One region of the Pseudogulbenkiania sp. FW507-F1 genome, then DNA from elsewhere that is predicted to be linked to it. Evidence: riboswitches for the same ligand, from Rfam matches in the RefSeq annotation. Region 1 holds a riboswitch; the other holds the start of a gene.
The links. A riboswitch is a leader RNA that binds a small molecule or an ion and turns the genes downstream of it on or off. The one in region 1 is predicted to bind glycine.
Positions count from the first base shown of each region.

Region 2: linked by a shared signal. The riboswitch ahead of gcvT (glycine cleavage system aminomethyltransferase GcvT) and the one ahead of glyA (serine hydroxymethyltransferase) in region 1 are both predicted to bind glycine.

Region 1 is NZ_JBYSWM010000028.1:4,395-12,058, forward strand. Features, by position in the region: gene msrA (peptide-methionine (S)-S-oxide reductase MsrA) at 1-72, shown strand, start outside; gene AC3WG5_RS15745 (L-serine ammonia-lyase) at 148-1,548, opposite strand; gene glyA (serine hydroxymethyltransferase) at 1,779-3,035, opposite strand; glycine riboswitch at 3,290-3,378, opposite strand; gene cobA (uroporphyrinogen-III C-methyltransferase) at 3,642-4,481, opposite strand; gene AC3WG5_RS15760 (c-type cytochrome) at 4,635-5,060, shown strand; gene AC3WG5_RS15765 (cbb3-type cytochrome c oxidase subunit I) at 5,106-6,551, shown strand; gene AC3WG5_RS15770 (cytochrome c oxidase subunit 3 family protein) at 6,665-7,255, shown strand; gene AC3WG5_RS15775 (cytochrome C oxidase subunit IV family protein) at 7,413-7,664, shown strand, end outside.
Region 2 is NZ_JBYSWM010000025.1:35,992-43,655, reverse strand. Features, by position in the region: gene AC3WG5_RS15200 (sensor histidine kinase) at 1-677, shown strand, start outside; gene fdxA (ferredoxin FdxA) at 892-1,215, opposite strand; gene gluQRS (tRNA glutamyl-Q(34) synthetase GluQRS) at 1,300-2,202, shown strand; glycine riboswitch at 2,342-2,437, shown strand; glycine riboswitch at 2,457-2,564, shown strand; gene gcvT (glycine cleavage system aminomethyltransferase GcvT) at 2,596-3,684, shown strand; gene gcvH (glycine cleavage system protein GcvH) at 3,781-4,167, shown strand; gene gcvP (aminomethyl-transferring glycine dehydrogenase) at 4,267-7,122, shown strand; gene AC3WG5_RS15170 (isovaleryl-CoA dehydrogenase) at 7,315-7,664, shown strand, end outside.

The sequences.
Region 1 (7,664 bases):
CCTTACATCGTGATCAACGATCTGCCCAAGCTCGACGCCCTGCGCCGCGCGTTTCCGGCGCTGTATCGCTGAGGCGGGCCAGACAAAAAAAGACCCCCCGGCGAGCGGGGGAAGGGACGTCAGAGGAAGGGTGCCGAGGGCACGCGGTCAGCATTCCACGATGTTGACCGGCACCTCGACAATGTTCACGGCCAGGCCGCCGCGGGCGGTTTCCTTGTACTTGGTGCTCATGTCGCGACCGGTGTCGCGCATGGTCTTGATGACGCGGTCGAGCGAGACGAAGTGCTGGCCGTCGCCGCGCAGCGCCATGCGCACCGCGTTGATGGCCTTGACCGAGGCCATGGCGTTGCGTTCGATGCAGGGCACCTGCACCAGGCCGCCCACCGGGTCGCAGGTGAGGCCGAGATTGTGTTCCATGCCGATCTCGGCGGCGTTTTCCACCTGCTCCGGGGTGCCACCCATCACTTCGGCCAACCCGCCCGCTGCCATCGAACAGGCCGAGCCGACTTCGCCCTGGCAGCCGACTTCCGCCCCCGAGATCGAGGCGTTGAGCTTGAACAGGATGCCGATGGCGCCGGCCGTCAACAGGAAGCGCACCACGCCGTCTTCATTGGCGCCGGGCACGAAGCGGGAATAGTAGTGCAGCACCGCCGGCACGATGCCGGCCGCGCCGTTGGTCGGCGCGGTCACCACGCGGCCGCCGCCGGCGTTCTCTTCGTTTACCGCCAGCGCGTAGAGGTTGACCCAGTCGATCACCGTGAGCGGGTCGCGCAGGCTGGCCTCGGGCGCCGCCAGCAGCTTGCGGTGCATATCGGCGGCGCGGCGCTTGACTTTCATGCCGCCGGGCAGGATGCCTTCGTGGGCGCAGCCGCGTTTCACGCACGCCTGCATCACGTGCCAGATGTTGAGCAGGCCGGCGCGCACTTCTTCCTCGCTACGCCAGGCCAGTTCGTTCTCCAGCATGATCTGGCTGATCGGCTTGTTGTGCTCCTTGCACAGCGCCAGCAGCTCGGCGGCGTTGTTGAAGGGATGGCGCAGCTCGGTGGCGCCGGGCGGCACGAAGCCGGCCTCCACCGCCGCCTCGTCCACCACGAAGCCACCACCTACCGAGTAGTAGGCGCGCTTGTCGAGCACGTTGCCGGCGTCGTCGCGGGCCTCGAAGGTCATGCCGTTGGGGTGGAAGGGCAGCGACTTGCGCTTGTGCAGCACCAGGTGCTCCGGCTCGGTGAACACCACTTCGTGCTGGCCGAGCAGCGACAGCCGTTTGTTGCTGCGGATTGCTGCCACCATGGCCGGCACCGCGTCGGTGTCGACTTCGTCCGGTAGTTCGCCCTGCAGGCCGAGCAGTACCGCCACGTCCGAGCCGTGGCCCTTGCCGGTGGCGCCGAGTGAGCCGAACAGCTCGCTGCGCACGCTGGCCACTCTTTCCAGCAGGCCGTCCTTCTCCAGCCGGGCGACGAACTGGCGCGCGGCACGCATCGGCCCCACGGTGTGCGAACTGGACGGGCCGATACCGATCTTGAACAGGTCAAAGACGCTGATTGCCATGGTTGCTTCTCTTGCTACGGCACCCCGCTAGGCGGGGGCCTGATGAATTCGGGAGACAACCCCCGGCCGTTTCCGGCCGGGGTAAAACTTGATCAAGGGTCACGATCCTGCCACGTTTCCGAGAGGGCTGTTGGCATTGTCCTCATCGCAGGATGGGAAATCCATCGATGATGGGTTCCTCTGAATTGCCCCCATCCTGCGGCGTGCGCGACCGATCGTGAGGCGGGTTCTTAGCCGCGGTACACCGGGAAAGCTGCGCACAGCTCGGCCACCTGGTGCTTGACGCGCTCGATCACCGCCGGGTTCTCGATGTCGTCGAGGATGTCGCAGATCCAGCCGGCCACGCGCTCCACTTCGGCTTCCTTGAAGCCGCGCGTGGTGACGGCCGGGGTGCCGATGCGGATGCCGCTGGTGACGAACGGGCTTTGCGGGTCGTTCGGCACGGCGTTCTTGTTCACCGTGATGTGCGCCGCGCCCAGTGCCGCGTCAGCCGCCTTGCCGGTCAGCCCCTGGCTGATCAGCGACAGCAGGAACAGGTGGTCGTCCGTCTTGTTGGACACCACGCTGTAACCGCGGTTCTGGAACACCGTGACCATGGCGCGGGCGTTGGCGATGACCTGTTGCTGGTAGGCCTTGAATTCCGGCTGCTGCGCCTCGAGGAAGGCCACCGCCTTGGCGGCGATGACGTGCATCAGCGGGCCGCCCTGGATGCCGGGGAACACCAGCGAGTTGAACTTCTTCTCCAGCTCCGGGTTGCTCTTGCACAGGATCAGGCCGCCGCGCGGGCCGCGCAGGGTCTTGTGGGTGGTGGTGGTGACGACGTCGGCGAACGGCACCGGGTTCGGGTAGAGCCCGGCGGCGACCAGGCCGGCGACGTGCGCCATGTCGACGAACAGGTAGGCACCGACGCTGTCGGCGATTTCGCGGAAGCGGGCGAAGTCGAGCACCAGGGAGTAGGCGGAGAAGCCGGCCACGATCATCTTCGGCTTGTGTTCTTCGGCCAACCTTTGCACTTCGTCGTAGTCGATCTCGCCGGTGTCCGGGTTGAGGCCGTACTGTACCGCGTTGTAGATCTTGCCGGAGAAGTTGACCTTGGCGCCGTGGGTGAGATGGCCGCCGTGCGCCAGGCTCATGCCCAGCACGGTGTCGTGCGGTTCCAAGAGCGCCATGTAGACGGCGGCGTTGGCCTGCGAGCCGGAGTGCGGCTGCACGTTGGCGTAGTCGGCGCCGAACAGCTGCTTGGCGCGGTCGATGGCGAGCTGCTCGACCACGTCGACGTGCTCGCAGCCGCCGTAGTAGCGCTTGCCGGGGTAGCCTTCGGCATATTTGTTGGTGAGTTGCGAGCCCTGCGCCTGCATCACGCGCGGGCTGGTGTAGTTTTCGGAGGCGATCAGCTCGATGTGATCTTCCTGGCGCTGGCGCTCGGCCTCCAGCGCGTTCCACAGGGCGTCGTCGAAGCCGGCAATCTGCATATCCTGGGTAAACATGTGCTGTCCTTGTTGTTGCAGGGCCGGCGGCCAATGGCGGCCGCCGCGTGCCCGGTCGTTGGTGTCGACCTGTGGCCCGCACGGGCGAGGGAAGGGGTAAAGGGCGGGTGCAACGGCACGGACGCGGGTCCCCATCCGACACAGGTCAGATGACGCCCCCTCTGTCCTTTTGCCTGAGAGATTACGGCGGGGTGACGGGCACCCGGCCATGCTTCCTTCGGCGAGGCCTCACGGGCCTACTCTCCAGAGAGCCGAACGACATTGCGGTTCTTTTGCCTGAGAGTTTCTGGGGCGATACCCCTTCGGCGCCACCGCTCAAGGTGGTCTCTCCCGCAATGTTTGACGCGGCTGGTGCCGAATCTAGAGATGCCGCCGCAGCCTGTCAACGTGATTCGTCACGCGCCGGCGGCGGCACGGACGCGGCGCAGCGGGCAGGGTGTCGGCGGTGCCCGCCGACGCGGGGAGCCGGCGGGGAGAATAGTCGCTTTGGTGACGAAACTGGTCGGCTGTTGAGCTGCCGAGCCGCTACCGCCGGGCCGATGCGCGCCGGCCCTGCTCGGGGCCGGTGTCGGGTCGATGCAACACTTCCGGTGCGTGCCGGCAGGCTCATGCCGGCGCGGCTGCCACGGGGGCTGAGGCGGCGCTCAGCGTCGGGTAGAGCCGCACCACCTCGCCGATGATCAGCAAGGCTGGCGGACGCACGCCGGCCGCCGCGATGCGTGCCGGCAGGGTGGCCAGGTCGGCGCTGACGATGCGCTGCTGCGGCGTGGTGGCGCGCTCGATCACGGCGGCGGGGGTGGTGCCGGGGCGGCCGTGGCGCATCAGCTCGGCACAGATGCGCGCCGCTTCGGCCAGGCCCATGTAGATCACCAGGGTTTCCTCGGCGCCGGTGTGGCGCGTCCACTCGAGTTCGTCTTCGCCGTCGCGGCGGTGGCCGGTGACGAAGCTCACGCCTTGGGCGTGGTCGCGGTGGGTGAGCGGGATCAGCCCGCGCGCCGCGGCACCGCAGGCGGCGGTGATGCCGGGGATCACTTCGCACGGAATGCCGGCCTCGGCCAGCGCCTGGACCTCTTCGCCGCCGCGGCCGAACAGGAACGGGTCGCCGCCCTTGAGGCGCGCCACGCGCCGGCCCTGGCGTGCCTGGCGGATCAGCAGGGCGTTGATCTCGCCCTGCGGCAAGGTGTGGCGGCTGGCTTCCTTGCCGACGTCAATGCGCCAGGCCGAGGGCGACGCCAGTGCCAGCACGGCGGGGTCGACCAGGTGGTCGTACAGCACCACCTCGGCTCGTTGCAACCGGGCCAGTCCCTTGACCGTGATGAGCTCCGGATCACCCGGTCCGGCGCCGATCAGACAGACCGTGCCGGGGGGAAAGTCGTCGTTGGCGGAGGCGGTCTGAGCGGCGCTGGCGGCCGCTGCCGAGAGGGGGGGAGAGGCGGGGTGGTTCATGCGGACTCCTGCAGCAAGGCGATGACAATGGCGCAAGTGTAGGAATGGCGCGGCCGGGAAATCGTTGATTCGCATCAATGTCGTAAACATGTATCGCCCATACAGTTTACCCCAGGCACCGGGTGTTTCCGGTGATATGTGATAGGAGGCCGTATGAGCGCCAGCTTCACCAAGTCGACCGCCCGCAATATTTTCTATGGTGGGGCGGTGTTTTTCTTTCTGTTGTTTCTTGCATTGACGTTCGATACCACCCAGGCGCTGCCCAAGCGCGACAACCGCGTCAACCTGACCGAGCAGGTCGCGCGCGGCAAGAACATCTGGGAGACGCGCAACTGTATCGGCTGCCACACCCTGTTGGGTGAGGGCGCCTACTTTGCGCCGGAACTGGGCAACGTCTACCAGCGCCGCGGACCGGAGTTCATCAAGGCCTGGATCAAGGGTCAGCCGACCGGCGCCCCGGGTCGTCGCCAGATGCCGCAGTTCCATCTGACCGACGGCGAACTGGACGACCTGGTCGCCTTCCTCAAGTACAGCTCCGAGATCAATACCAACAACTGGCCGCCCAACATCGAAGGCTAAGGCTGCCGAGCGGGATGAATTCTTGTCAGATTTAGGGAGATTCGCATGAGTACCTCGACCACGGCGGTTCTCGACACCCCTCGGGGTGTGGAGGAACACGCCGCCACCCGGCTGAAATACCGCTCGCAGGCGGTAGCCAAGCCTTACTTCATTGCCGCCATCGGGCTGTTCTTCGGCCAGATCGTGTTCGGCCTGATCATGGGCCTGCAGTACGTGATCGGTGATTTCCTGTTCCCGGAAATTCCGTTCAACGTGGCGCGCATGGTGCACACCAACCTGTTGATCGTGTGGCTGCTGTTCGGCTTCATGGGCGCCGGTTACTACATGATTCCGGAGGAGTCGGAACGGGAGCTGCACAGTCCTAAACTCGCCATCATCACCTTCTGGGTGTTCCTGGTGGCGGGCGCCCTGACCATCGTCGGCTACCTGTCGGTACCGTACGCCACGCTGGCCCAGCTGACCCATAACGAGATCCTGCCGACCATGGGACGCGAGTTCCTGGAGCAGCCCACCATCACCAAGGTGGGGATCGTGCTGGTGGCGCTGTCCTTCCTCTACAACCTGTCGATGACCGTGCTGTCCGGCCGCAAGACCAGCGTCAGCCTGGTGATGATGCTGGGGCTGTGGGGCCTGGCGATCTTCTTCCTGTTCTCGTTCTACAACCCGACCAACCTGGTGCTGGACAAGTACTTCTGGTGGTACGTGGTGCACCTGTGGGTGGAAGGCGTGTGGGAACTGATCATGGGCGCCATGCTGGCCTTCGTGCTGATCAAGGTGACCGGCGTCGACCGCGAGGTGGTGGAGAAGTGGCTGTACGTGATCATCGCCATGACGCTGATCTCCGGCATCATCGGCACCGGTCACCACTACTACTGGATCGGTACCCCGGGGTACTGGCAGTGGTGGGGCTCGATCTTCTCGGCGATCGAACCGATTCCGTTCTTCATGATGACGCTGTTCGCCTTCAACATGGTCAACCGTCGCCGTCGCGAACATCCGAACAAGGCCGCCGTGCTGTGGGCCCTGGGGACCGGTGTGATGGCCTTCCTCGGCGCCGGGGTGTGGGGCTTCCTGCATACGCTGGCTCCGGTGAACTACCTGACGCACGGCACCCAGCTCACCGCCGCGCACGGTCACATGGCCTTCTACGGTGCCTACGCCATGGTGGTGATCACGATGATCTCCTACACCATGCCCAAGCTGCGTGGTCGCGAGGCCAACAGCCGCGGCGCCCAGAAACTGGAGATGGTGTCGTTCTGGCTGATGACCCTCGCCATGGTGGCCATCACGCTGTTCCTGACCGCCGCCGGCTACGTGCAGGTGTCGCTGCAGCGCATGGGTACCACGCCGATGCCGTTCATGGCCGCTCAGGACCATGCCGCGACCTACTACTGGCTGCGTGAAGCCAGCGGTGTGGTGTTCTTCATCGGTCTCGCGCTCTACATCATCAGCTTCTTCGTCAAGGGCAAGACCGACGAAGCCGCCCACTGAGTGTGTGTAGCTAAAGGCGGCCCGGGGGGATTCGGGTCGCCTTTTTTTATCGGAAGCCGGTTTGGCCCGCTGCGTGTGCGATGCGGGGCCGGGCCGGACCCTGGGAGGCAAATATGAACCAGAGCGTAACCCTGTCGGCTTCGGCCAACCCGCGCGAGGTGCCGGGCGATCTGGCGATGTGGTTCTTCATCCTCGCCGAGCTGCTGGTGTTCGGGGTGTTCTTTCTCGCCTACGGCTATGCCCGGGCGCACGACCCTGCCACCTTCGTCGCCGGCCAGCGCCAGCTGGCGCTGGGCGTGCCCACCGTCAATACCCTGCTGCTGATTGCCGGCAGCGCCAGCGTGTCGGCGGCGGTGCGGGCCTTCGTGCTCGATCGCCAGCGCACCGCCCGGCGTCTGCTGTGGCTGACCGTGGCGCTGGGAATGGGCTTCGTGGTGCTCAAGTGCGGCGAGTTCGCCGGCAAGTTCGCCGCCGGCATCACGCTGTCGAGCGACACCTTCTGGATGTTCTACCTGTCGCTCACCTTCTTCCACTTCCTGCACGTCATCCTCGGCATGGTGATCATCGGTGCCGTGGCCGTGTACGCCCGCGACGGGCGCTACCGGCCGGGCCAGCTCGCCGGTGTGGAGACCGCCGCCGCCTACTGGCACATGGTGGACCTGGTGTGGGTGGTGCTGTTCGCGCTGGTGTACGTGGCACGTTAGAGCCTGTCCACGATCGTGTTGCACGTCCCTGATCGGGACGCCATGGCGTAGCCCAGCCGAGGGCCACCCGCGACACATCCTGAACCGGTTCTGAGTGATTTTTATTGCTTGCCCTTGGTCAAGGTGAGGCCGGGGCCCGACGCGTAAGTTGATGACTATGAACGCTTTGAGAGATTTCCCTACCGTCTGGCGGGTGTGGCTGTGGTTGACCGCGCTGACCCTGCTGGCGGCTTTTCTTGCTGACGCTCACCTCACCCCCGGCCACCTTGCGCTGGCGGCGTTGTCGGTGGCCTGGCTCAAGGGTCTGGCCATCGTCGAGCACTACATGGCCCTGCGCCACGCCCCAGCCTGGCTGCGGCTGACCGTGCACGGCTGGCTGGCGCTGGTGAGCGCCGTGTTGATTTTTAGT
Region 2 (7,664 bases), on a different contig from region 1:
GCGAGCTGGCGCAGCAGCAGAAACTGGCCTCGATGGGCAGTATGGCGGCGTCGCTGGCGCATCAGCTGCGTACTCCGCTGGCGACCGCCATGCTCTACACCGCCAACTTGCGCCAGCCCAGCCTGGGGGAGGCGGAGCGAGAGCGCTTCATCGACAAGAGCCTGGCTCGTTTGAAGGCGCTGGAAGGGCTGATCCAGAACATGCTGAGCTTCGTCAGGGGGCAGGTGAGCGAGCTCGAGCTGCTGGACGTGGCCGGGTTGCTGGAAGAAGTCCGTGCCGTGGTGCAGCCTCATTACGCCGCGCGGGCGGTGCGGCTGGACTGTGACTTTGCGCTGGGCGAGCCGGTGCGGGTGGCGGGAGACCGCAAGGCGCTGGTGGGCATCCTGGTCAATCTGCTGGAGAACGCGCTGCACTTTTCCGTAGAAGGCCAGTGCGTGGTGCTGGGCGCCCGGCTGGAGGGCGGCGCAGTGCGGCTGTGCGTGGTCGACGAGGGCCCGGGGCTGGGCGACGAGTTGCTGGAGCGGGTGTTCGAACCGTTCTTTACCACGCGCTCCGGGGGGACCGGGCTGGGGCTCGCCATCGTCAAGAAAGTGGTGGAGGAACTGCACGGCAGCGTGTGTGCGGGCAACCGCGAGGGCGGGGGCGCCTGCTTCGAGGTGCGGCTACCGCTGGCGTGAGCCGAGCCGCTTGCCGTCCCCGCGATCACGGCTATGGGCACTGGTCGTGGTGTGTGCACCGTACAGGCAGGATGGCAAGGGCTTGCCGGGCCAATCTCTGCGTGCAAATCTATCGCTGAGCCAATTCAAAGATTGGCACGCAGGGATTTGTCCGGCGAAGGATTCGCATGCGAGTGCAATAACGCCAGCAGGGTTTTGCCTGATGGCCCCTTAATTATTCTTCCAGGTACTGGGTCTTGCCGGTGACCTTGGCCCAGTCTTCGTGATCCGGCAGGGGGTCCTTCTTGGCGGCGATCACCGGCCAGACTTTGGACAGCCGGTCGTTGATCTCGATGAAATGCAACTGGTCGGCCGGTACGTCGTCTTCGGCGTAGATCGCTTCGACCGGGCACTCGGCGACGCACAGGGTGCAATCGATGCATTCGTCCGGGTCGATGGCGAGGAAATTGGGGCCTTCATGGAAGCAGTCGACCGGACAGACATCGACGCAGTCGGTGTATTTGCATTTGATACAAGCTTCGGTTACAACGTAGGCCATTGCATTTTCCTTTGGCGATTTGGGCGCTGACACTCAACAGTCTAGCCAATTTTGCCATCGTTTGATTTTCCCGGCTGTTTTCCGATGATGTCTGGCTTCGTTCCCTCCTTGCCCTATCGTGGCCGTTTTGCCCCCAGTCCGACCGGTTTATTGCATGCCGGTTCGTTGACCACCGCCGTCGGCAGCTATCTGGAGGCGCGCACGCGCGGCGGCGTCTGGCTGTTGCGTATGGAGGACCTCGACCCGCCGCGCGAGGTGGCCGGCGCTGCTTCGGCCATCCTGCAGACGCTCGAGGCGCTGGGTTTCGAGTGGGATGGCGCAGTGGAATACCAGAGCCGGCGCCACGAGCTGTACCGCGCCGCGCTGGACCAGCTGACCCGCGATGGCCTGGCGTACGCCTGTGGCTGTACGCGCAAGGAGATCGCGGCACACGCTCGCCGCGGGGTGGACGGCTACGTCTACCCGGGAACCTGCCGCAACGGCTGCGTGGCGGGGCGCGCCGGCCGTGCCTGGCGGCTACGCGTGGCACCGGGCGAGACGGTGTTCGTCGATCGCTTGCAGGGCGAGTACCGCCAGGATCTGGAGCGCGACATTGGCGATTTCGTGCTGCTGCGTGCCGACGGCTTCTGGGCCTACCAGCTGGCGGTGGTGGTGGACGATGCCGCGCAGGGCGTCACCGATATCGTGCGCGGCGCCGACCTCTTGGTGTCGACGCCGCGCCAGATCGCCGTGCAGCGGGCGCTGGGAGTGTCTACCCCGAGTTACTGCCACTTGCCGCTGATGGTCAACGCGGCCGGCGAGAAGCTGTCCAAGCAGACGCTGGCGCCGGCGATTGCCCCGGCGGCAGCGGCAGCGGAGCTGCGCCGTGCGTTGCAGCGCCTCGGGCATGTGCCGCCGAACGAATGCGGCAGCCTGGCCGAGTTGTGGGCCTGGGCGCGCGGGCATTGGTCATTGGACAAGGTGCCGGCCGGGCCGGTGACGGTGTGAGCCGGGCTTCGGCCAACTTGGTCGGGGAAGGGCTGCTGTTGGTTATTGTGTGGGGAAGTAACGTGGCGCTGCGCCTACATAATCGCGGCATGCAGCCGCGTGCGGCTTGCCAGACCGGCGGCCAGCGCCGATAATCTTGCCCCATCTAGCAGGAGAGAGTGGCCGCGCAAGCCGGCCGCCGCCGAAGGCGCAAGTGCACCCGCAATCGCTCAGGCAAAAGGACTGCGAGGATCGGGCCGTCGTTCCATGGGCGGCCCGCCGAATCTGGAGAGCGGCGCCTGGTTCCAGGCGCCCACCGAAGGGGCTAACGGCTGGTGCTGCACCAGTCGGAAAATCTCAGGTGTAGGGACAGAGGGGTGTATAGAAGGATGAACGCACCCTGAAGGACTCCGCATGACGGCCCCGAAACGTACCCCCCTGTTTGACGAACACCTCGCCGCCGGCGCCAAGATGGTCGATTTTGCCGGCTGGGAAATGCCCATCCATTATGGCTCGCAGCTGAAAGAGCACGAGCAGGTGCGCAGCGACGCCGGCATGTTCGATGTCTCCCACATGACCGTGATCGACATCACCGGTGCGGACGCCAAGGCCTGGCTGCAGAAGCTGATCGCCAACGACGTCGCCAAGCTGGGCTTCGAGGGCAAGGCACTGTATTCCGGCATGCTCAACGCCGACGGCGGCGTGGTGGACGACCTGATCGTCTATCTGACTTCGTACGGCTACCGCATGGTGGTCAACGCCGGTACCACCGACAAGGACCTGGCCTGGATGGAGCAGCAGAAAGCCGGTTTCGATGTGACGCTGAAGGTGCGTCGCGATCTGGCCATGCTGGCCGTGCAAGGCCCCAACGCCATTGCCAAAGTGTGCTCGGTGAAGCCGACGCTGGCAGACGCTATTAAATCTCTGAAAATCTTCCAGGGCTTGCCTGCAGGCGACTGGTTCTTTGCGCGAACCGGCTATACCGGCGAAGACGGCCTGGAAATCATGGTGCCGGCCACCGAGGCGCCGGCCTTCTTCCGCGAATTGCTGGCGGCCGGCGTGGCGCCGATCGGTTTGGGCGCGCGCGACACGCTGCGTCTCGAAGCCGGCATGAACCTGTACGGCCACGACATGGACGAGACCGTGTCGCCGCTGGCGGCCGGGATGGGCTGGACCATCGCCTGGGAACCGGCCGAGCGCGACTTCATCGGCCGTCAGGCGCTGGAAGCGCAGAAAGCCGCCGGCGTCGCGATGAAGCAGGTCGGCCTGGTGCTGGAAGGGCGCGGCGTGCTGCGCGAGGGGCAGAAGGTGGTGGTCGAGGGCGCCGGCGAAGGCGTCATCACCAGCGGCACTTTCTCGCCGACGCTGAAGCATTCCATCGCCATCGCCCGCGTACCGGCTGCGACCGGCGAGACCGCCCAGGTCGATCTGCGCGGCACGCTGACCGAGGTGCGCGTGGTCAAGATGCCGTTTGTTCGCAACGGCAAAAAAGTCTTTAATTAAGCCGAGTATCCGGACTGAGTGGAGGCGGGCCAGGCCCGCTTCCGGACGGGGCGGCAAGGCCCCGTCATCAACCTTTTCTACATTGGAGATGCAGTAATGAGCCAAATCCCCGCCGAATTGAAATACGTATCCAGCCACGAATGGCTGCGCCTGGAAGCAGACGGCACCGTGACCGTGGGCATTACCGAACATGCCCAGGAACTGCTGGGCGACATCGTGTTCGTCGAGCTGCCGAAAGTGGGTGCCGTGCTGGGTGACGGCGAACAGGCTGGCGTGGTGGAGTCGGTGAAGGCCGCTTCCGACGTGTACGCGCCGATCGAAGGCGAAGTGGTGGCCGTGAACGGTGAACTGGAAGCCGCGCCGGAACTGGCCAACAGCGAGCCGTACGGCCAGGGCTGGTTCTTCAAGGTCAAGCCGAGCAACGTCGCCGACCTCGACAAGCTGCTCAACGCCGAACAGTACGCCCAGGAAATCGGCGCCTGATCGAGCCGAACCGGCCTCGCGTCCCAGGGCGCGAGGCTTTTGTTTTTATGGGGCCGGCGGCGCCGGCCCATAGTCCTCTTGCATCCGGATACTTGCAACATGACACTCTCTACCCTGTTTAACCACAACGAATTCATCGAACGCCATATCGGCCCGTGCGAGACCGAGAAGGCCGAGATGCTGGCCTACGTCGGCGCCGGCTCCTTCGAGGACCTGGTGGCCCAGACCGTACCGGCCAACATCCGCTTCAACCGCGCGCTGGACCTGCCGCCGGCGCAGCGTGAAGCCGACGCGCTGGCCGACCTGAAAGCGGTCGCCAGCAAGAACGTGGTGAACAAATCCTTCATCGGCCTGGGTTACTACCCGGTGCTCACCCCGGGTGTGATCCTGCGCAACGTGCTGGAAAACCCGGGCTGGTACACCGCCTATACCCCGTACCAGGCCGAAATCGCCCAGGGCCGCCTGGAAGCGCTGCTGAATTTCCAGCAGATGATCATCGATCTCACCGGGCTGGAAATCGCCAACGCCTCGCTGCTGGACGAAGCCACTGCCGCCGCCGAAGCCATGGCTATGGCGCGCCGCGTGTCCAAGTCCAAGTCCGAGCAGTTCTTCGTCGACAGCCGCGTGCTGCCGCAGACGCTGGACGTGATGAAGACCCGTGCCGAGTACTTCGGCTTCGAACTGGTGCTGGGCCATCCGGAAGAGGCCGGCAACGGCGACTACTTCGGCGCGCTGTTCCAGTACCCGGGCGAATCCGGCGAACTGTTGGACCTGACCCCGTACATCGCCGCGGTCAAGGCCAAGGGCGCGCTGGCCATCGTCGCGGCCGACGTGATGGCGTTGGTGGCGCTGAAGTCGCCGGGCGAAATGGGCGCCGACGTGGCGGTGGGCAACACCCAGCGCTTTGGCGTGCCGATGGGCTTCGGTGGCCCGCACGCCGCCTACTTCGCGTTCAAGGACGAGATGAAGCGCTCCGCTCCGGGCCGCATCATCGGCGTGTCGGTCGATGCCAAGGGCAAGACCGCGCTGCGCATGGCGCTGCAGACCCGCGAGCAGCACATCCGCCGCGAGAAGGCCAACTCCAATATTTGTACCTCGCAGGTGCTGCTGGCCAACATCGCCGGCATGTACGCCGTGTACCACGGCGCCGAGGGCGTGAAGCGCATCGCCGCCCGCATCCACCGCCTGGCGGCCATCTTCGCCCACGCGGTGAAGGCGGCTGGTGGCAAGCTGGTGTTCGACCGCTTCTACGACACCGTACAGGTCGAGCTGGGCGCGGATGCGGCCAAGGTCTATGCCGCCGCGCTGGCTGCCGGCATCAACCTGCGTGACGCCGGCAACGGCGTGCTGGGCGTGGCTTTCCACGAAGCTGCCAGCGAAGCCGACCTGGCTCAGCTGATCGAAATCTTCACCGGCAAGCCGGCCGACGTTGCCGCACTGGATGCCGCCGCTGCCGACGCCATCCCGGCCGCGTTGAAGCGCGAATCCGCCATCCTGTCGCACCCGGTGTTCAACACCCACCACAGCGAACACGAGATGCTGCGCTATCTCAAGAAGCTGGAAAACCGCGACCTGGCGATGAACCACTCCATGATCAGCCTCGGCAGCTGCACCATGAAGCTCAACGCCACCAGCGAGATGATCCCGATCACCTGGCCGGAATTCGCCAACATGCACCCGTTCGCCCCGCGCGATCAGGCCGCCGGCTATCTGGAAATGATCGAGGCGCTGCAACAGCAGCTGCTGGCCATCACCGGCTTCGACGCTATCTCGATGCAGCCAAACTCCGGCGCGCAGGGCGAATACGCCGGTATCCTGGCGATCCGCCGCTTCCACGCCAGCCGTGGTGAAGCGCACCGTAACGTCTGCCTGATCCCGCAATCCGCGCACGGCACCAACCCGGCTACCGCGCAGATGCTGGGCATGCAGGTGGTGGTGGTGAAGACCGACGACAACGGCAACGTGGACATGGCCGATCTCCGTGCCAAGGCCGAGCAGCACGCGGCCAACCTGGGCGCGCTGATGATCACCTACCCGTCCACCCACGGCGTGTTCGAGGAAGGCATCAAGGAAATCTGCGAGATCGTGCACGCGGCCGGCGGCCAGGTGTACATGGACGGCGCCAACATGAACGCGCAGGTGGGCCTGACCCGCCCGGCCGACATCGGTGCCGACGTGCTGCACATGAACCTGCACAAGACCTTCTGCATCCCGCACGGCGGCGGCGGCCCGGGCATGGGCCCGATCGGCATGAAGTCGCACCTGGCGCCGTTCATGGCCAACCACGTGGTGTCCGAAGTACCGGGCGCCGTGGCCGGCCAGAGCGCGGTTGCCGCGGCACCGTTCGGTTCCGCGTCGATCCTGCCGATCTCCTTCATGTACATCCGCATGATGGGCGCGGAAGGCATGAAGCACGCCACCGAGATGGCGCTGTTGAACGCCAACTACCTGATGAAGAACCTGTCGGCGCACTACCCGGTGCTGTACACCGGCCGCAACGGCCGTGTGGCGCACGAGTGCATCATCGACCTGCGTCCGCTCAAGGCCGCCTCCGGCATCACCGAGGTGGACGTGGCCAAGCGGCTGATGGACTACGGCTTCCACGCCCCGACCATGAGCTTCCCGGTTGCGGGCACGCTGATGATCGAGCCGACCGAGTCCGAATCCAAGGCCGAACTGGACCACTTCATCGCCGCGATGGTGGCCATCCGCCAGGAAATCGACAAGGTGCAGAACGGTGTCTGGCCGTTGAACAACAACCCGCTGGTGAACGCGCCGCACAGCAAGGCCGACATCGCCGGCGAGTGGACCCGCCCGTACAGCCGCGAAGAAGCCTTCTTCCCGCTGCCGTACGTGCTGGACAACAAGTTCTGGCCGAGCGTGAACCGCATCGACGACGTCTACGGCGACCGCAACCTGGTGTGCAGCTGCCCGTCGGTCGAAGAGTACGAGTAAGCGTCAGGCGCTGTCGGAGCCGGTGTGTCGCACCGCTTCGGCCAACCTTTGACGGCAAACGGCTCCCCATCGCGGGGAGCCGTTTTTGTTTGCCGGTCTGTTGCTTGCCGGGGGCGGGTGGCGGGTCTAGGCTGCAAAAGGACATGGTGGCCGGCGCACCCTCGGCCAGCGTGCTCCGCCAGGAGAATCCGCATGCCCCCGTCTGCCCGCGAAGTCTTGAACCAGCCGCCGCCTCTGGTCGACTACAACCTCTTCAGCAGCGATGTCGCCTTGCAGGAAGGGGTGGTGCGCGAGGGCGCGGCGTGGGCGCGCGAGCCGCTGTTCGACTGCGGCGCGCTGCTGGGGCGGCGTGGCAGCTTCGAGCTGGGTCGGCTCGCCAACCGCTATCCCCCCTTGCTGCACGGCTTCGACGCTCAGGGCTTTCGGCTCGACGAGGTGGAGTTCCACCCCGCCTGGCACATGCTGATGCGCGGCATCGTCGAGCGTGGCCTGCATTGCGCGCCGTGGGAGGAGCCCCGGCCTGGCGCCCATGTGGCGCGCGC